Regions from separate parts of the Kyrpidia sp. genome, predicted to be linked through region 4. Evidence: riboswitches for the same ligand, from Rfam matches in the RefSeq annotation. Region 4 holds a riboswitch; each other region holds the start of a gene.

The links. A riboswitch is a leader RNA that binds a small molecule or an ion and turns the genes downstream of it on or off. The one in region 4 is predicted to bind S-adenosylmethionine.
Region 1: linked by a shared signal. The riboswitch ahead of K6T64_RS08875 (methionine ABC transporter ATP-binding protein) and the one ahead of K6T64_RS03250 (trans-sulfuration enzyme family protein) in region 4 are both predicted to bind S-adenosylmethionine.
Region 2: linked by a shared signal. The riboswitch ahead of K6T64_RS05460 (methylenetetrahydrofolate reductase) and the one ahead of K6T64_RS03250 (trans-sulfuration enzyme family protein) in region 4 are both predicted to bind S-adenosylmethionine.
Region 3: linked by a shared signal. The riboswitch ahead of metX (homoserine O-acetyltransferase MetX) and the one ahead of K6T64_RS03250 (trans-sulfuration enzyme family protein) in region 4 are both predicted to bind S-adenosylmethionine.

The regions. Positions count from the first base shown of each region.
Region 1 is NZ_JAILZZ010000020.1:8,100-12,308, reverse strand. Features, by position in the region: gene K6T64_RS08885 (MetQ/NlpA family ABC transporter substrate-binding protein) at 1-670, opposite strand, end outside; gene K6T64_RS08880 (methionine ABC transporter permease) at 710-1,363, opposite strand; gene K6T64_RS08875 (methionine ABC transporter ATP-binding protein) at 1,341-2,369, opposite strand; SAM riboswitch class I at 2,430-2,552, opposite strand; gene K6T64_RS08870 (universal stress protein) at 2,799-4,209, shown strand, end outside.
Region 2 is NZ_JAILZZ010000009.1:13,733-17,941, forward strand. Features, by position in the region: gene K6T64_RS05450 (DODA-type extradiol aromatic ring-opening family dioxygenase) at 1-700, opposite strand, end outside; gene K6T64_RS05455 (PCYCGC motif-containing (lipo)protein) at 776-1,240, opposite strand; SAM riboswitch class I at 1,526-1,630, shown strand; gene K6T64_RS05460 (methylenetetrahydrofolate reductase) at 1,730-2,623, shown strand; gene trpS (tryptophan--tRNA ligase) at 2,717-3,700, opposite strand; gene K6T64_RS05470 (radical SAM protein) at 3,829-4,209, shown strand, end outside.
Region 3 is NZ_JAILZZ010000009.1:28,041-32,249, forward strand. Features, by position in the region: lysine riboswitch at 103-284, shown strand; gene K6T64_RS05510 (aspartate kinase) at 412-1,659, shown strand; gene K6T64_RS05515 (DUF190 domain-containing protein) at 1,676-2,011, opposite strand; SAM riboswitch class I at 2,227-2,337, shown strand; gene metX (homoserine O-acetyltransferase MetX) at 2,388-3,539, shown strand; gene K6T64_RS05525 (succinate dehydrogenase cytochrome b558 subunit) at 3,876-4,209, shown strand, end outside.
Region 4 is NZ_JAILZZ010000004.1:101,067-105,275, forward strand. Features, by position in the region: gene K6T64_RS03235 (hypothetical protein) at 1-40, opposite strand, end outside; gene K6T64_RS03240 (MurR/RpiR family transcriptional regulator) at 84-893, opposite strand; gene K6T64_RS03245 (lipase family alpha/beta hydrolase) at 1,202-2,377, shown strand; SAM riboswitch class I at 2,437-2,546, shown strand; gene K6T64_RS03250 (trans-sulfuration enzyme family protein) at 2,647-3,828, shown strand; gene K6T64_RS03255 (hypothetical protein) at 3,920-4,209, opposite strand, start outside.

The DNA.
Region 1 (4,209 bases), on a different contig from region 4:
TGGTGGGATTGAGGTTGGCCTGTAGGGCGTAGTTGGTGTTGATGACCGCTGCCGTGACGTCGTCCAAAGCCCGGGGGAGCATGGCCGCATCCAACTCCCGGATGGTTAAATTGCCCGGCTTTTGTACAATGTCTCGAACGGTGGCCGTGACCCCGGCTCCTGGTTTCAGTTGAATGACTCCCGCCTTAGCCAATAATGCCAAGGCCCGGCCGCCGTTTGTGGCGTCGTTGGGAATGGCCACCGTCCCCCCCTGGCTTTTCAAGTCGTCCACAGATTTGATTTTCTTGGAATAAATCCCCATGGGTTCAATGTGGACTTTGGCGATCCACTGCAAGTCCGTTCCTTTTTGCTGGTTGAAATTGTCGAGATAAGGAATGTGTTGAAAATAATTGGCGTCTAGCTGTTTGTCCACCAATTGCGGGTTGAGCTGGGCGTAATCTGAAAAGGTCACGACTTCTAGCTTAATCCCTTCCTTGGCCAATGTTGGCTTGACATGTTCCAAAATCTCGGCGTGGGGGACGGCCGTCGCTCCAACTTTGATAACTTTTTCCCCGCCCCCCTGTTGGCCGGTGTCGCTGGGTGAACCCGATGTTCCGGAAGATCCGCACGCGGTTAAGGCTAGGGCCAAGGCGACGGTCAGAAACGGCAAAGCTCTTTTCAACTTTTTCACGGTGAAAGACCCCCTTTGTTTGGATACAGACCTTATGATCTAACGGCGGGTGAAACGAAGGACCAGGCGATCTCCGCCCCATTGCAGAAACTGGACAAAAACGACGAGGAGGGCGGTGGTCAGCAGCATGACACCGGTGTCGAACCGCTGATATCCGTATCGGACCGCCAGGTCCCCGAGCCCTCCGCCGCCGATGGCGCCGGCCATAGCCGAGTAGCCGATGAGGTTCACGGCGGTAATGGTGATGCCCGCCAAGAGCCCTGGCCGGGCTTCGGGAAGGAGGACCTTCCAGATGATCTGGCCGGTGCGGGCTCCCATAGCCTGGGCCGCCTCGATGACTCCCCGGTCGACTTCCCGCAGGGAAGTCTCCACGAGCCGGGCGAAAAATGGGGCCGCCGAGGCCACCAGGGGCGGGATGGCGGCGGTGACGCCGATGGATGTGCCCACCAGCAGCCGGGTGAACGGGATCATAAGGATGAGCAGGATGATGAATGGTATCGAACGAACGATATTCACCACCGCCCCTACGATCCGGTACAAACCGGGCATCGGTTTGAGGTGTCCAGGTCCCGCGACGACGAGAAAAATCCCCACGGGCCCACCCAGCAGGACCGAGAACAATACCGACAGTCCAATCATGTAGACCGTATCGAGGGATGCTTGTCCGATTTCACCCCATAGCCCCGGATCCACCTGAATTCACCTCCTTCACCCATGCCCCCCGATCCTGGAGGATTCGTATGGCTCTCTGCTTCGCCTCCTCGGGCCCCACAAGGGCCACGATGAACCGACCGTAGGGAATGGTTTTCATCCGGTCCACAGATCCCTGAAGAATTCGCACATGTACCCCGGTTTCTTCCGTCACCTCAGAAAAAACGGGCCGCAAAGCAGAATCTCCCACAAAGAGACACCGCAACAACTGTTCGTCTTGCGGCACCCCGGGGAGGTCATCGGTATCGGCACCGCCCATTTGCCGGACGAATTCGGTGGTGACTGGATGTTTCGGCCGGAGAAACACGTCCACCACACGTCCTTCCTCCACAATGCGCCCTTGGTGCAGCACGGCCACGCGGTCGCAAATCGCGGTGACGACGTGCATCTCGTGGGTGATGACCACCATTGTGAGGCCCAGGGACCGGTTGATGCTGGCGAGCAGTTCCAGGATCGAATCGGTGGTTTGGGGATCCAGGGCAGAAGTGGCCTCATCGCACAGGAGCACTTCCGGCTGAGGGGCAAGGGCCCGGGCGATCCCCACTCGTTGTTTCTGGCCGCCGCTCAGTTTGGATGGGTATTGATCCCGGAGCTCCCACAACCCCACCAGCCGGAGAAGCTCTTCCACCCGGCGGCGGCGACGTTCTTTTGGCCAGCCCGCCAGCTCTAGCGGGAACTCGATGTTTTCCGCCGCCGTGCGAGAGGACAGCAAATTAAAATGTTGAAACACCATGCCTATCTTTTGTCTCTCGGTTTGCAACTTCCGGGGGTCCAGATTTGTCAAATCCTTGCCGTTTACCGTGACCCGGCCGGAAGTAGGGCGTTCCAGGAGGTTGATGCACCTTACCAACGTGCTTTTCCCCGCCCCGCTGTGACCGATGATCCCGTAGATCGTGCCCTTTGGAATGTTTAAGTCGATGCCGTCCAGGACGCGCACGGCACGGCCGCCGATCGTAAAATCTTTGGATACTCCGTCAAGTTCAATCATCGATCAATCTCCTAGCACAAAAAATCCCTTTCGCGTCGCGAAAGGGCCCCTGAACCGGCCCTCTCATCTCCCGAAGCGCCATGGGCTTCGCAGGATTTAGCACCTGACACCCCGCTATGGTCAAGCGCGGTGTTGGTTGCCGGGCTTCATCGGGCCAGTCCCTCCGCCTGCTCTCGATAAGAGGTTGTAGTAATCTCTGCATTTCTTTGATACGATAAGGACAAGTTCGAATCTCAGTGTAATGAATGGCGATGGCGGCGTCAAGAGGGAGGGGGAAATAGTTCATTTGGACTACATCCGTTAGCTCAGGTTCACCAGGGCAAACTGGTCGGTGTCAACCTTTCTCGGTGGTGGCCGATGGGGTAGACTGTAGACGGTTACTAAGAATAATTTGCAGTGGACCTCCTAGGGGAACGGGAATGGTTGCACATGAAATGGTTCGATGCATTGAACCCTCTGTCCTCCATTTTTGACTTGATGTCCGGGGCAAGGGTTGGAAGGTCCCGGCGGGTGGCGTATCTCGCGGCGAAGATCGGGCTCGGGGCAGGCTTGGGCCTCCGGGAGGCACGAACGTTATATTTTGCCGGATTGTTGCATGACGTCGGCGCTCTCGTCGGTCCGTCCGGGGATTTCAAGCGGCGGGATCCAACCTTCGTACCGGTGGCCTCCGCACAATGGGTTCGGTCTCTGGACTTGGACCCGTGGACAGAAGTGTTTGTTGGGCAAAGTTGGGAAAACTGGGACGGTTCGGGTGTGCCTTTTGGGCTCCGCGGTCGTGAGATTTCATTGGGAGCGAGGATTGTGCGGGTGGCACGCGAGGCGGCCCAGGTAATGGACCGGGCGCCGATGGATGTCCCTTTGGCCGAGCGACTGGCCCGGGTTCGCGCAATCGGGCAGCGGGCTGGTGAGGTTTTCGATCCGGATGTGGTCCGAGTTTTTGAAGAACTGCTTGGGCACCCAGAAGTTGTCCTAGATGCGTTTGGTCCGTATTCTCCTTTTGTGTTGTTGTCAAAACGGCCTGCCGGGGACGCTCCGATGTCGTCAGAAGATGCGGTCAAGCTGGCGAGAATGTTTGGACGGTTGGCCGGCGTCTTGCGGGGGACTCCGAATCACGCGGAGCGGGTGGCAGGTTGGGCGATGAGCTTGGGGGAAGAGATGGGGCTGTCGGAGCGGGACCTCTATTCCCTCAATATTGCTGCTTATTACCACGATGTGGGATGGCTGGTGGGGAACCCAGGAGGGACGTTTGGCGGCGATGTGCAGGAGGAGCGCGAGCGGCTTCACTCCTATTACACCCAGGCTTTTTTGCAGCAAATACCCGGCCTGGAGGGTCCGGCGATATGGACCGGCCAGCATCATGAGCGGATCGATGGCACCGGGTACCCTGGAGGCCTCGCCGGCGAGATGCTGAGTCTGCCTTCTCGAATCCTTCAGGTGGCTGAATTTCTCGTTGACCAAGAAATGGCCCTTCAGGGGAAGGAAGGAGCCGGGGTCAAGAGGCGGTTGGCGCGCCTCCTGCACGCCGAGGAGCTAGCCGGCCGTTTGGACGGGCCGGTGTGTCGGGCGGCCATGAAAAGGGTGTCTCACGATCCTGAGCCAGCCAGCCGGGATCAGGAACACTTCTATCATCTGTCGAGCGAGGTGTCAGAGATGAAAAAGGTTTTGTTTGCCACGGACGGTTCTGAGGCGTCTAAGAAAGCGGAACAGATGGTGGCGGATATCTTGTCGAAGTGGACGGAGGCAGAGGTGACGGTCCTCTACGTGTCCCAGACAGTGCCCTACTACTATGAAGCCACTCCGGACCTCTTGGCCAATTTGTCCCAGTACGAAGAGTCCTGGG
Region 2 (4,209 bases), on a different contig from region 4:
CGTCGGCCGAACCCATGGCGATCAGGAGAGGAACAAAATGTTCGTTTCGCGGAACGGCCATGTGGGCATAAGGGGCCTCGGACTTATAGCGAAAAAGTGCTCGGGTGTCCCAATTCTCGATCCGATCTCGTAGCCAGTCGTCAAAGCTCTGCGCCCAGTCTGCCGGCAGTCCGTCTTGTTCTCGGCTCCAATCGAGAGACCACAGATTGTGCACCGTCCCACCGCTGCCTAGGATCAGCGCGTCCCGACGAAGGGGAGCGAGGGCCCGGCCGATGGCGTACTGCTTTTCCGGGGGTAGGGCGGGATTGACGGACAGGGTCGCCACGGGCACGTCCGCATGGGGGAACAGGAGGCGAAGCACCACCCAGGCGCCGTGATCGAGCCCGCGGCTTTGATCGATTTTGGCTGGAATACCAGCCTCGTCAAGAAGGGCTCGAGCTTCTTCGGCCACTTCCGGCGCTCCTTGGGCGGGGTAGACAATCCGATAAAGGTCATCGGGAAATCCGAAAAAATCGTAGATCATCCCGAATTGCTCGGGGGCGCCAATGAGCTGCACGGGAGATTCCCAGTGGGCGGTGAATAGGAGCACCGCCTTGGGTTTTGGAAAACGGGAAGCAACGCTTTGCAGAAGCTGTGTGTATGGGTTGTTTTCAATGGCCAAAGTGGGGGCTCCATGGGCAATGAAATACGCCGGGTTCACCAAAGTCCCTCCTCATCGTCACACTCTTTGGGTATCCTGGCGCCTTCTGGGGAGAAGGGCCGGTCGCCCGAAGGATTAGGAAGGCTGAGGGGTTGGAGTCGGCAGAGCGTACCCTTCTTTGTACTTCTCCTCAATAAAAGCCCGAATGTCCTTCGCCCCTTTGCCATCTCTCCACAGCCCTATGGACTGAGCTGCGATTTCCAAACAGACGCCGCACCCGGCACCGTGGCTATTCCAAACCACCGACCCGTCCGGATTGACAGCGCGGATGAAGCAGTCCCTGTTGCTTTTATGCCCCGCGCTTTCCCCACATCCGCAATAGCATGGGATCCATTGCAACAGTTCGGTGGATTTGCCGGCGGCTGCATAGATTTGGCGGACCGCTTCCTGCTGGTTGTTTAAAAAGGTCGGCAATACTTCAGCAGAGGCTGTAGTTTCCAGGATATCGCCCTGATAGGAGGAAGAGGAACCACAGGCCACAAGAAAAGTGGATGACAAAAGAAAAACAATGCTGAGGTGGAAGATTTTTGAACGCTTCATTTCTGCTACCTCTTTCTGACAGACTCGCCTTCACTCTCTCCAATGTCGTATCGCATGGGTAAAATGCGGAACAGGGGAGATATGATGGCTTGGCTAGCTCGACACGGTTAGGCTAACATAAGAGAAGGGTGTGGGTAAACCACCAAAACCCTTCAGACCACGCCGAGTTCTTGGAAATGCCGAATGGAACTCCCGCGGATGTGCCAAATGCGGCCCCTTGACACGGCTGAGAAATTCACGTAAGGTGAAGGTAATTTTAAACCGAATACTCGCGATGGATCCTTACTCTTATCCAGAGTTGGCGGAGGGACGGGCCCGATGATGCCGCGGCAACCGGTCGGAACACCGGCACGGTGCCAATTCCTGCGGGGAGACCCCGGAAGATGAGAGAGGGGGACAACAGTCCGACCTCTTTCCACCGGAAAGGGGTTTTTTGGTGGGTTTAGGGGATGGAGGCGAGGAAGCCGCGCGGAGTGGGGGGATCTGGGGATGTACAATGTGCACGGTTTACGGGAAAAGTTAGCCCTCGGCAAGTTTGTGACCACGGTGGAGTTGGAGCCGCCCAAGGGGGCGGATCCCTTGCCCACCATGGAAGCGGCCAAATTCCTCCGGGGCAAGGTGGATGCGGTGAATATCGCGGACAGTCCCATGGCCACCCTGCGGATGAGCCCCATCGCCCTGGCTCACATTGTCCAGGAGGATCTGGGCCTTGAAGCGATTTTTCACCTGACCTGTCGGGACCGCAACCTGCTCGGCCTTCAGAGCGAATTGTTGGGTGCGGCGGCCCTGGGGGTGAGGAACATCCTCACCTTGACCGGGGATTCTCCCAGCCGGGGGGATCATCCTGAGGTCAAAGGGGTGTTTGAGACCGATTCCATCGGTTTGGCCCGGCTGGCTGAACGACTGAACCAAGGCTACGACTTGACCGGCCACGAACTGAGCGGCCCGACCCGGTTCTTGATCGGCGGGGTGGCCAATCCCGGGGCGGAAGATTTGGACGCCGAAGTGGCCAAATTGGCGGCCAAGGTGGAAGCCGGGGTTCGCTTCGTCCAGACCCAGCCGGTGTTCGATATCGAGACGGCCTTGCGTTTCTGGGAGCGCACCCGCCACCTGCCGGTCCACATCCTGTTCGGACTTCTGCCGCTCAAGTCCGCCCGCCAAGCCCGCTATTTTAACGAGAAGGTACCCGGGGTGCGGGTGGGGGAAGACGTGATTCAGAAAGTGGAAGAAGGCGGCCGGGCTGCGGGGATCGCCCTCTGCCGGGAGTTGTACGGGGGACTGAGGGAGTTCGCGGCCGGCGCCCATCTCTTTCCCATCGGGGACCTGCGGGCGGTGTACGAGATCCTGGATATCGACACCGATCTTCGCCGTGCTGCGATTTAAAAGGCACCAGCCCGGATGGAGCGGTGCGGAAGGGCTCGACGCTCCGCTCCATCCCGCCCGACGGCCCTGCAACCCCGAGCGGGTTCCCAGTTTTCAACGGGGCAACAGAAATCCCATCCGTTCGAAGACCAGGTGCAGATTCGGTTCCGCCACAGCCTTGGCTTTGGCCGCCCCCTCGGCGAGAATGCGGTCCAGCTCCTCACTGTCGACCAGCTCTCTATACCGCTCTTGCAGCGGCTCCAGCCGGGCCACCACCGCTTCGGCCAGATCTTGCTTAAAAGGTCCATATCCCACCCCGGAATACTGTTTCTCCAGTTCGGGGATCGTTTTGTCCGTGCATGATGAATAAATGGTGAGCAAGTTGCTGACGGCCGGTTTCCGCTGGGGATCGAAGCGCACTTCCGCCTCGGAGTCGGTCACCGCCCGGCGGATCTTTTTCCGGATGTCGTCGGGGCTGTCCAGCAGGGAAATGTAGCTCCCAGGGTTGGCGCTGCTCTTGCTCATCTTTTTCGTCGGGTCGTCCAGGGACATGATCCGACTTCCCACTTTGGGGATCAAGGGCTCCGGGATGACAAACGTATCCCCGTACCGCTTGTTGAACCGCTCGGCCAGATCCCGGGTCAATTCCAGGTGTTGTTTTTGGTCTTCCCCCACCGGGACATGGGTGGCCTGATACAACAAAATGTCCGCCGCCATAAGGGCAGGATATGTAAACAGGCCGGCGCTCACGCCTTCCTTGCCCTCAGATTTCTCTTTGAACTGGGTCATGCGCCCGAGCTCGCCGTAATGCACCAGGCACTCCATCAGCCACCCCAACTGGGAGTGGGCGGGGACGTGGGATTGAAGGAAAAGGACCGACCGACGAGGATCGATCCCCGCCGCCAGATACAGAGCGCTGAGTTGTCTCGTCTGCCGGTGCAATGCGGCAGGTTCCTGGGGGACCGTAACGGCATGGAGGTCCACCACGCAGTAAAAACATTCGGCTTCATCTTGGATGTCGACAAAATGGCGCAGGGCGCCGAGGTAATTGCCCAGGGTGGGCGTGCCGCTGGGCTGCATCCCGGAAAATACGCGCATCGTGGTCACCTCGGCCTTTATCATACCAAAAGGTCGGACCGGACTGCCACGGCGAAAACAGATTTCGACGTTTTTTGACGTCTTTTTTTACATTCGGCAAAATAGTCGATGGCGAGGGGGGACGGGGGTTGGCCGAGGTTCATGTGGAGAAAAAGACGGCCGGGCGGATGTTGCAACCGGCCACGGGGTATCTGACAGGATTCACCCATTCGTTGAACCCGTACATCGGGTGCGCCTTTGGCCGACCGGTGGACAACCTCGGCCGGGACACCGTCGGTTGCCCCTACTGTTACGTGCGGCGCCTGCCGGTGGCTTTACTCCATCCAAAACCCTGGGGGACCTGGGTGACGGTCAAAGAGGGTGCCCCGGAACGCCTCCGCCGGGAACTGCGGCGCAGCCGGGATCGGGGAGAGACACTCAGAATCTTCCTGGGCTCCTCCACAGACCCCTATCAGCCAGTGGAAGGGCGATGGAAGATCACCCGGGAGCTGCTTCGGGTGATCGCGGAA
Region 3 (4,209 bases), on a different contig from region 4:
ACCGGTTTGGCGGGACCCGGGCCCGCCTTTTCAAGCCTATACACAATCCGGGAATCTATGATATACTTTGTGGCGAACTCAATGACGCACTCTCGATGCCCGAACGGGGGTAGAGGCGCGAGGTCCAAGAGTACCGGCGGGGAGGCGAAGGGGCCGACGATCCGCCCGGGAAAGGGGATTTCGCCGAAGCGTCGGCGGCGGCCCTCAAGGCGCCGGCGCTGGGCCCGGATCGAAAAGGTCCGGGACTGTCACAAGGGGTTCCCTTGTGGAGTGCTACTGCGTGGGAGAGAGGTTGCGATTCCGTGTGAGTATGAACAGCGGTAGATCGGGCCTGTCTACGGCTGTTTTTTTGTGTCTGTTCCGCCGCCGGCCGCCGGCGGGGCCGGCGCACGCGGCGAGGAGGAGAGAAATGTGGCGCGAATCGTGATGAAGTTCGGGGGCAGTTCCGTGGCGACGGCGGAGCGCATGGTAAAGGTGGCGCAAAGGGTTGCGAAAACCAGGGCCGAAGGTCATCAGGTGGCGGTGGTGGTCTCGGCGATGGGCGATACCACCGATGATCTCATCGCCCTGGCCAAGCAGGTGAATGAGCGGCCGCCAGCCCGGGAGTTGGACATGCTCCTGAGCACCGGGGAGCAGGTGTCCATCGCCGTGTTGACCATGGCTCTCCAAGGGCTCGGCGTACCGGCGACGTCTTTGACCGGAGGCCAGGCCGGGTTCCGGGTAGAGCAGGTATTCGGGAAGGCTCGGATCTTGGAGGTGAGGCCCGATCGTGTCGACGCCCTGCTTCGCGACGGCCATGTTGCTGTGGTGGCAGGTTTTCAGGGCGTGACCGACGATGGGGAGATCGCCACGTTGGGCCGGGGCGGCTCGGACACCACCGCCGTGGCCCTGGCGGCCGCTTTGAAGGCGGATGTCTGTGAGATCTACACGGACGTGGACGGCGTGTACACGACAGATCCCCGTATTGTCAAGGAAGCCGCCAAGATCCCGGAAATCTCCTATGACGAGATGCTGGAGTTGGCGAACCTCGGCGCGGTGGTGCTGCACCCCCGGGCAGTGGAATATGCCAAATTGTATCGGGTGCCTTTGGTGGTGCGCTCCAGTTTTCATGACGGACCCGGGACATGGGTGAAGGAGGATGCGAACGTGGAACAAGGACAGGTGGTCCGGGGCATTGCTCATGATCTCAACGTCGCCAAGGTGTCGCTGGTGGGGGTCCCCAATCGGCGGGATAGTCTAGGTAGAGTTTTTCACGCCCTGGCGGAGGAAAACGTGAACGTGGACATTATCGTTCAGAGCATCGTGCATAACGATGTCCATGATATTTCCTTTACTGTCTGTCGGGACGACCTTCCTGTGACCCTTCGGGTATTGGAAGATCTGCGGGTGGAGCTGGGAGCTGGAGAGATTGTGGCGGAAGAAGAATTGGCAAAGATCTCCATCGTCGGCGCAGGCATGATTAGCAACCCCGGCGTGGCGGCCCGGATGTTCGACGCGCTGATTGAAGCGGGGCTGTCCATCCGGATGGTCAGCACCTCGGAGATCAAAGTGTCTTGTGTCGTCGACGCCAGGGATGTCAAACGAGCGGTACAAGTGTTGCACCAGACCTTCGAATTGTCCGCCTCAGCTGAAGAGAAGGTCAATCCGGTCAAAGCATAAGTCGATGCGGCCCTCGTTAGCGGGGGCCGCTCCAGGTGATTTGCTCCACGCGCTCGATGGTCAAAAACCCCTGAAAGGACAGGTGGTCTAAGGCGTTCAGATAGCGCCGGATCACCGATTCCTCATCCACGAATTCAACAATGAGCGGCAAAGCCGATTCGGTTTCAAAATAACGCCAGCTCCTCTGCACGCCGCTACGGCCGAATCCTTCCAAGCCACGGTATAGCGTGGCGCCTGCCAGGCCTGTGGAACGGGCCAACTCCATCAATACCCGGGCCGTCGGACGACCGTGAATCCGGTCGCGTTCCGTGCAGTAGATCCGAAGCCGGAGGCGGGATTCGGCATCCCACATGGCGGGTCCCTCCAGCTGCCCCGCGGGGCGCAGATGTCGATGGTAATGTATGTCGGCCAAGGCCGGACATTGACGGCTGGCGCCCAGGGCTGTCAGCGGATCGCTTGGTTACGGGAGATTTTCTCCGGGGCTTCTCCGCCAGGTTGACAGGCGATTTTGACCCGTGGTACACTCAACCTCAAAGCTTACAAACAACAATTGAATCGTTCGGAGAACTCTTATCGAGAGTGGTGGAGGGACTGGCCCGATGAAACCCGGCAACCACCGCCAGAAGGCGGAGAGGTGCCAATTCCTGCAGGACCTGGGTGGATCCTGAGAGATAAGAGGTGGACACTGCCCTTGCAAGCCCCCTCTTCTCGCAGAGGGGGCTTTTCAGTTGTGGCGTGTCAGGAAGGGAGTGAGGGCGATGGGTCATGCCTTCGGGGTCAAAGGTGTGGTAAAAGTCGGACCCGTAACCCTGGACAGCGGGCGGGTCCTGGACGAGGTGGACATCGCCTACGAAGCTTATGGAGACCCGGAGAACGCCCGGGATCGAACGATCCTGGTGTGTCACGCTCTGACCGGAGACGCGCACGCCGGGAATTTGGACGGGCAGCCCGGATGGTGGGACGGGCTGATCGGTCCGGGACGAGTCCTGGATACGGATCGTTTTTATATCGTCTGTTCGAATGTGCTCGGGGGGTGTGCGGGGTCGACGGGGCCGGCGTCCCCGGGTCCGGATGGGCGCCCGTGGGGTCTGCGATTCCCTCCCATTACCATCCGGGACATGGTGGAAGCCCAGAGGTTGTGGCTGGAGAAGCTTGGCATCACTCATCTCTACGCGGTGATCGGGGGTTCCATGGGCGGGATGCAGGCCTTGGAATGGGCGGTGACCTACCCCGACCGGGTTGAGCGGTGTATTCCCATCGCCACCAGTGCTCGACTGTCTGCCATGGCGATTGCGTACAACGACGTCATGCGCTTGGCGATCATGAATGACCCGGCGTGGAACGGCGGGGATTACTATAATGGGGAAAAACCTGCGGCGGGTTTGGCCCTCGCCCGGATGGTGGGCATGATCACCTATCGCGGGCCCCAGTTGTATAACGCCCGGTTTGGCCGGAGCGTGGTAGGGCGGGAAGAAGAGGACGGGCCGGTGGATTTTGAGGCGAGATTTCAAGTGGAAAGTTATCTTCGATACCAAGGTGAAAAACTGGTGCGGCGGTTTGACGCCAATTCGTACCTATACTTGATCAAGGCTATGGACTTACATGATATCGGCCGGGGCCGGGGCGGGGTGGCCGCCGCCTATGCCCGGACGGAGGCGGAATTTCTCTGCATCGGGATCGATTCGGATATCTTGTATCCCGCTGCGGAACAGATCGAAATCGCCGAAGGACTTGCGGCGACCGGTAAAAGGGTGGAGTATCGCGAGATTCGCTCGGTGTACGGTCACGACGCATTTTTAGTGGAATTTCAACAGATGTCTGCGGCCCTCAGCGAGTTCCTGAACCCGGCGGCACGATCGGTATATGCCCCGGAGGGGTGAACCAGGTGCACGTCCCGACCGGGCGCCCCCGTCCCCATCCGGGGGCTTTCGTTTCTGTACAACGTCTCGTGCTGGGGTGTTGTATCCGCAACGCAATATGAAAAACGTGAATTCCCTGACCTGTATCCACAGATGATCCCCTCCTGTTCGCCTTCGTGGACGGCCTCGTTTCCTTGACATGCCCACCGGGAAACTTTAAAATTTCTTTGTACGTTGAGCCGCGGCGACGACGTTTCGGGCATGCTATCGATATGGGTTCGGGGTGAGCGGGCAATCACCTAGGATTGCCTTCCTTTTATGCTGTTTTGAGGCCAACAGAAGGAGGAACGATTTGCGGTGTCACAGGACAAGAGGGAGTTTATTTTTCGGCGGCTACATACCTTGGCGGGTGTGGTGCCGGTGGGTCTCTTCCTGATTGAGCATTTGTTCACAAATGCCAGCGCCATTAACGGCCCCCAGGCGTTTAACGACGCTGTCGCCTTTATTCAGAATCTCCCGTTTCTGACGTTGATTGAGTTTATCTTCATTTTTATCCCCCTCTTGTACCACGGGGTGTACGGATTGTATGTGGCCTTTACCTCCGGGTACAACGTGGGACGCTACGGCTGGTTTCGGAATTGGATGTTCGTCCTCCAGCGCGTAACCGGAGTGATCACCTTCATTTTTATTG
Region 4 (4,209 bases):
CCATTCGCATCTTTCGCAACACGATTTTCTCCGGTTTCATGTTGATCTCCTTCCTTTGCAGCCACATTCCCCTGAATGAGGTCTCACTCCACCATGATGCCATATCCGGAATACAGCTCTTCCAAACGCTGCATCCGCAACCGCACCCGCTCCGGGTCCCGGTCCCCCACGCCAGCCACCAACAGGTTGAGCAGGCTCATGACGCCGGCGGGGGATAGAGTGCCCGCTTCGTAGTTCGCCTCCACCGCCAGGACGATATCGGCTAAACGGCCGAGAGGAGACCAGCGTTTATCCGTGATCGCGATGATCGACGACCCTTGCTCCTTCAATCGACCGACCAGACGGAGGGTTTCGGCTGCATAACGGGGGAATGAAATGCCCACGACTGCCGACCGCTCGGTAAGGCTCAGCATTCCCGCCAGGTTGCCGCCATCGGACGGAATTAACGAAACCCCTTCTCTCATCATGCCAAGGGTATAAAAAAACCACTGGGCCGCCGCGTAGGAACCCCGGAATCCCACCACGAGCACCTGGTCGGCCTCAATGATCCGACCCACAGCCCGGTCCACATCCTCCCTGACGAGGGTTTCTCGCAGCCCCTGGATCACTGCGGCGTCCCGGGCCAACACATGGTCTAGCGGATTCGTGTCAGCCTGGACAGTTTGCCCCGGAGCCCGGGATCGCCCCCCCTTCAACACTTGTTGCCTCAGGTGCCGCTGCACCTCCGAGAAACTGTTGTACCCCAACGCGTAGGCCAGGCGCACCACAGTGGCCTCACTGACCCCCGCCCCCCGGGCGATTTGTACCGCCGTTTCATACGAGGCCTTTTCCATGTTTTGGAGCAAATATTCCGCCACTTTTTGTTGAGCGGGCGAAAGCTTGTCGTAGGACATTTGACGAAGTATTCAATCAACATTCCCTGGCCCACCACCACTGACATCAATGGCCCTCCGCGGAAGCCCTTGGCCCTATATTTCCGCGCCAAAATTTTTTCTCCCCGTTTCATGAGCACCGGGGTCTGTGATAGGATGGACATGACACGAGCGATGAACAGCCGATCGACCATGCCCTCTTCGGCTTCGCGCAGATGCTCCGGAACCCATGATCCGGCGGTTCACTGAATCTCCGCGCACGGCTGTGCCGAAGCTCTCCGGAGACACAACAACGCGGAATTCTTCCGGATCGAGGGAGTGACGAAGAGTTGGACACCCGTAAACAGCTTCGCCAGATCCTGAGCGTGACCGTCGCTTTTGCCGCCATGGGGATGAGCCAAGCGTTCGCTTATTCCTATACCCATCCGGCGATCACCAATGGGGAGCCCTTGGCCGCTGAGAACCCCGGCGTCCCGATTACCGTCGGGGGCGAGGTCGGCTCTTTGACACCAAAGATCACACACCACATTCGCTTGATCGATGTAAGTCCCGATCAATTCACGGTGGACGCGGTCCGCCGGAATCCCATCGGCACCGTATTTTACCACATCCACGATGAGAATCGTCCATTTCTCCTGTTTATCAACGGGATTTATGAAGATGCGTCGGTATTTACAGACGTATACCGCGAAGCCTATGCGGCGGGTTATAACGTGGCCACGGTGAAGTTGGACCCTGATGCGGATTTTATTGCCAATGGCCATTTGTTGGCGGGCCAACTCAGCGTTCTTCGCCAGCAAGTCCCGGGCATCGATGGCCGCTTGGTCCTCATCGGCCACAGCATGGGGGGCCTTGATGCGTACGTGGCCTTGGGCGACTACCGGCCGCTGAACGCCGCGGCTCTGATCAGCCTCGGCACCCCCTGGGGCGGGAGCCCTCTGGCAAACCTTTTGAACCGCGTGGTCCAGTTGCCCCCGGATTCGCCGATTCCCGCAACGTTATTCGGCGCGGCGGCGGACCGCAGCCTTACTCCGGCCAAGGTGCGGCAGGAAGTGACCGCTTTACATAGCGAGAACCCCGCCCTTCGCGCTCTCCGGGTGGTGTCTGTGGTGGGGAGCATCCCGTCAGCCGATACGATCAGCAGCCCTTTTCTCCGGGCGGGCTATGCCGCCTTGTCGGCTTTGGGATATCCCGCCAATGACGGCGCCGTGCCCACCCCGGCCCAACAATATCCCTTCGGCGGGACCACCATTCAGGTCAGCGCCGACCACAACGGCTACGTCCGTTGGAACCGCCTCCAACCGATTCTGGCAGATATCCTGCATCTGCCCGCTCCGGCAGGGCCTTCTGAAACGAATCAGCCGCCCGGCACCCTGACGACCATCGCCGCCCGGGAAGCCTCCCGGCCGAACGCGTCACCCCTGCGGCCTGCGGCCGATCCTTTACAGGACTTGTTGAACCGCCTGGCGATTTTTGAATATGACAACTCCGCCCTGCGGCGCTGAACGCTCTCGACAAAAAGATCGTTCCATGATATGGTGTACTCAACAATTGAATCGGTGAACTCTTATCCAGAGTGGCGGAGGGACTGGCCCGATGAAGCCCGGCAACCACCGGAATGTCCGGAGAGGTGCCAATTCCTGCAGGCCGCGTGAGCGGCCTGAGAGATGAGAGGAGTGCCGGAGGATCGGCTTTTGTTGACGACCCACTCCCCTCAGGAGTGGGTTTTGCCATTCTGGAACGGGTTTCCACCGGAATTACAGGAGGGTTAGGCATGCGCATTGACACGCGATGTTCCCAGGCGGGAACCCGCCGAGATCCCGTCACCGGAGCGATTTCTTTACCCATCCACCACGCCACCACGTACGCTCATCCCGGCCTCGGTTCTTCCACCGGTTTCGACTATACCCGAACCTCGAATCCGACCCGCCTGGCCTTGGAGGAAACGATCGCCGCCTTGCACGGGGGATGCCGGGGGTTTGCCTTCGCTTCCGGCATGGCGGCCATCGACGCCATCGGCCGCCTGTTTCGCCCAGGAGATCATCTCGTGCTCTCGGACGATCTATACGGCGGCACCTACCGTTTATTCGAACGGCTATTTCGCCCACTGGGTCTGGAAACCACCTATGTGAACACCTCCGACCTGCAGGCCGTGGCCAAGCAAATCCGCCCCCACACCCGGGCGCTGTTCGTCGAAACTCCGACCAATCCCACCCTCAAAATCGCCGACCTTCGGGGATTGGCACGGCTTGCCCACGAACGCGGAGCCTGGCTCATTGTCGACAACACCTTTATGACTCCGTACCTGCAACGGCCCCTGGAACTGGGGGCGGACATCGTGGTCGAGTCGGCCACCAAGTATCTCGGCGGACACAACGATGTCTTGGCCGGCACAATAGTCGTAAAGTCGGAGGCGTTGGCGGATTCCCTGGCTTTTATTCAAAATTCCATTGGCGCGGTGTTAGGTCCTCAGGACGCTTGGCTGCTGTTGCGGGGGATAAAAACTCTCCACGTGCGCATGGACCGGCATGAAGGCAATGCCCGAGCCCTGGCCGAGTGGCTGAAGGCACATCCTCGGGTATCCCGGGTGTATTACCCCGGACTCCCGGACCATCCCGGCCACGCCGTGCATCGGGCACAGGCCAGCGGGTGGGGTGGGATGATTGCTTTTGAAGTGGCGAACAACAAGTGGGTGTCCCCGATCCTCGCGCACCTGCGGGTGATCACCTTTGCAGAAAGCCTCGGCGGCACCGAATCGCTGATCACCTACCCGGCGGTCCAGACCCATGCCGACGTTCCCCCAGATGTACGACAGCGCCTCGGCGTCACGGACTCTCTTCTGAGGCTGTCTGTAGGCCTTGAACACGTCGAAGACCTGATCCAGGATTTGGACCAGGCCCTCGCGCTTGCGGCCAGCGCCCAGGTGGAGGAAAGTGCGCGCAAGGTGACGTGCTAACGCTGGTCCTCCTTGGAAGAAGGCGCCCATAGGGGGCATGCTGACACTCTTCCCGCGCGGAAGCGGCCCAGGGGCCGCCCCTTCCGAGGACCTATTCGGGCGAGTCGACGCCGATCCACCGCTCTCTTCGTTCCGCCAGGCCGGCCGCAACAACGACGCAAACCATCCCGATCCCCGCCCAAACCAACCGATTCGCCAAAAGTGAAGTATTTTGCGGCAGATACGGCGTGAACAAACTCACGCTTCCTAGGCCGGGCCCTTGAAGGCTTTGCCACAGCCAGAAACCGAAACCAGCCAGAAGGCCAATGTGCACCCGCTTGGCGGCCACCATCACCGCGATAGTGATCCCAATAGCCGCCAGATACCCCGGCACAGCCACGG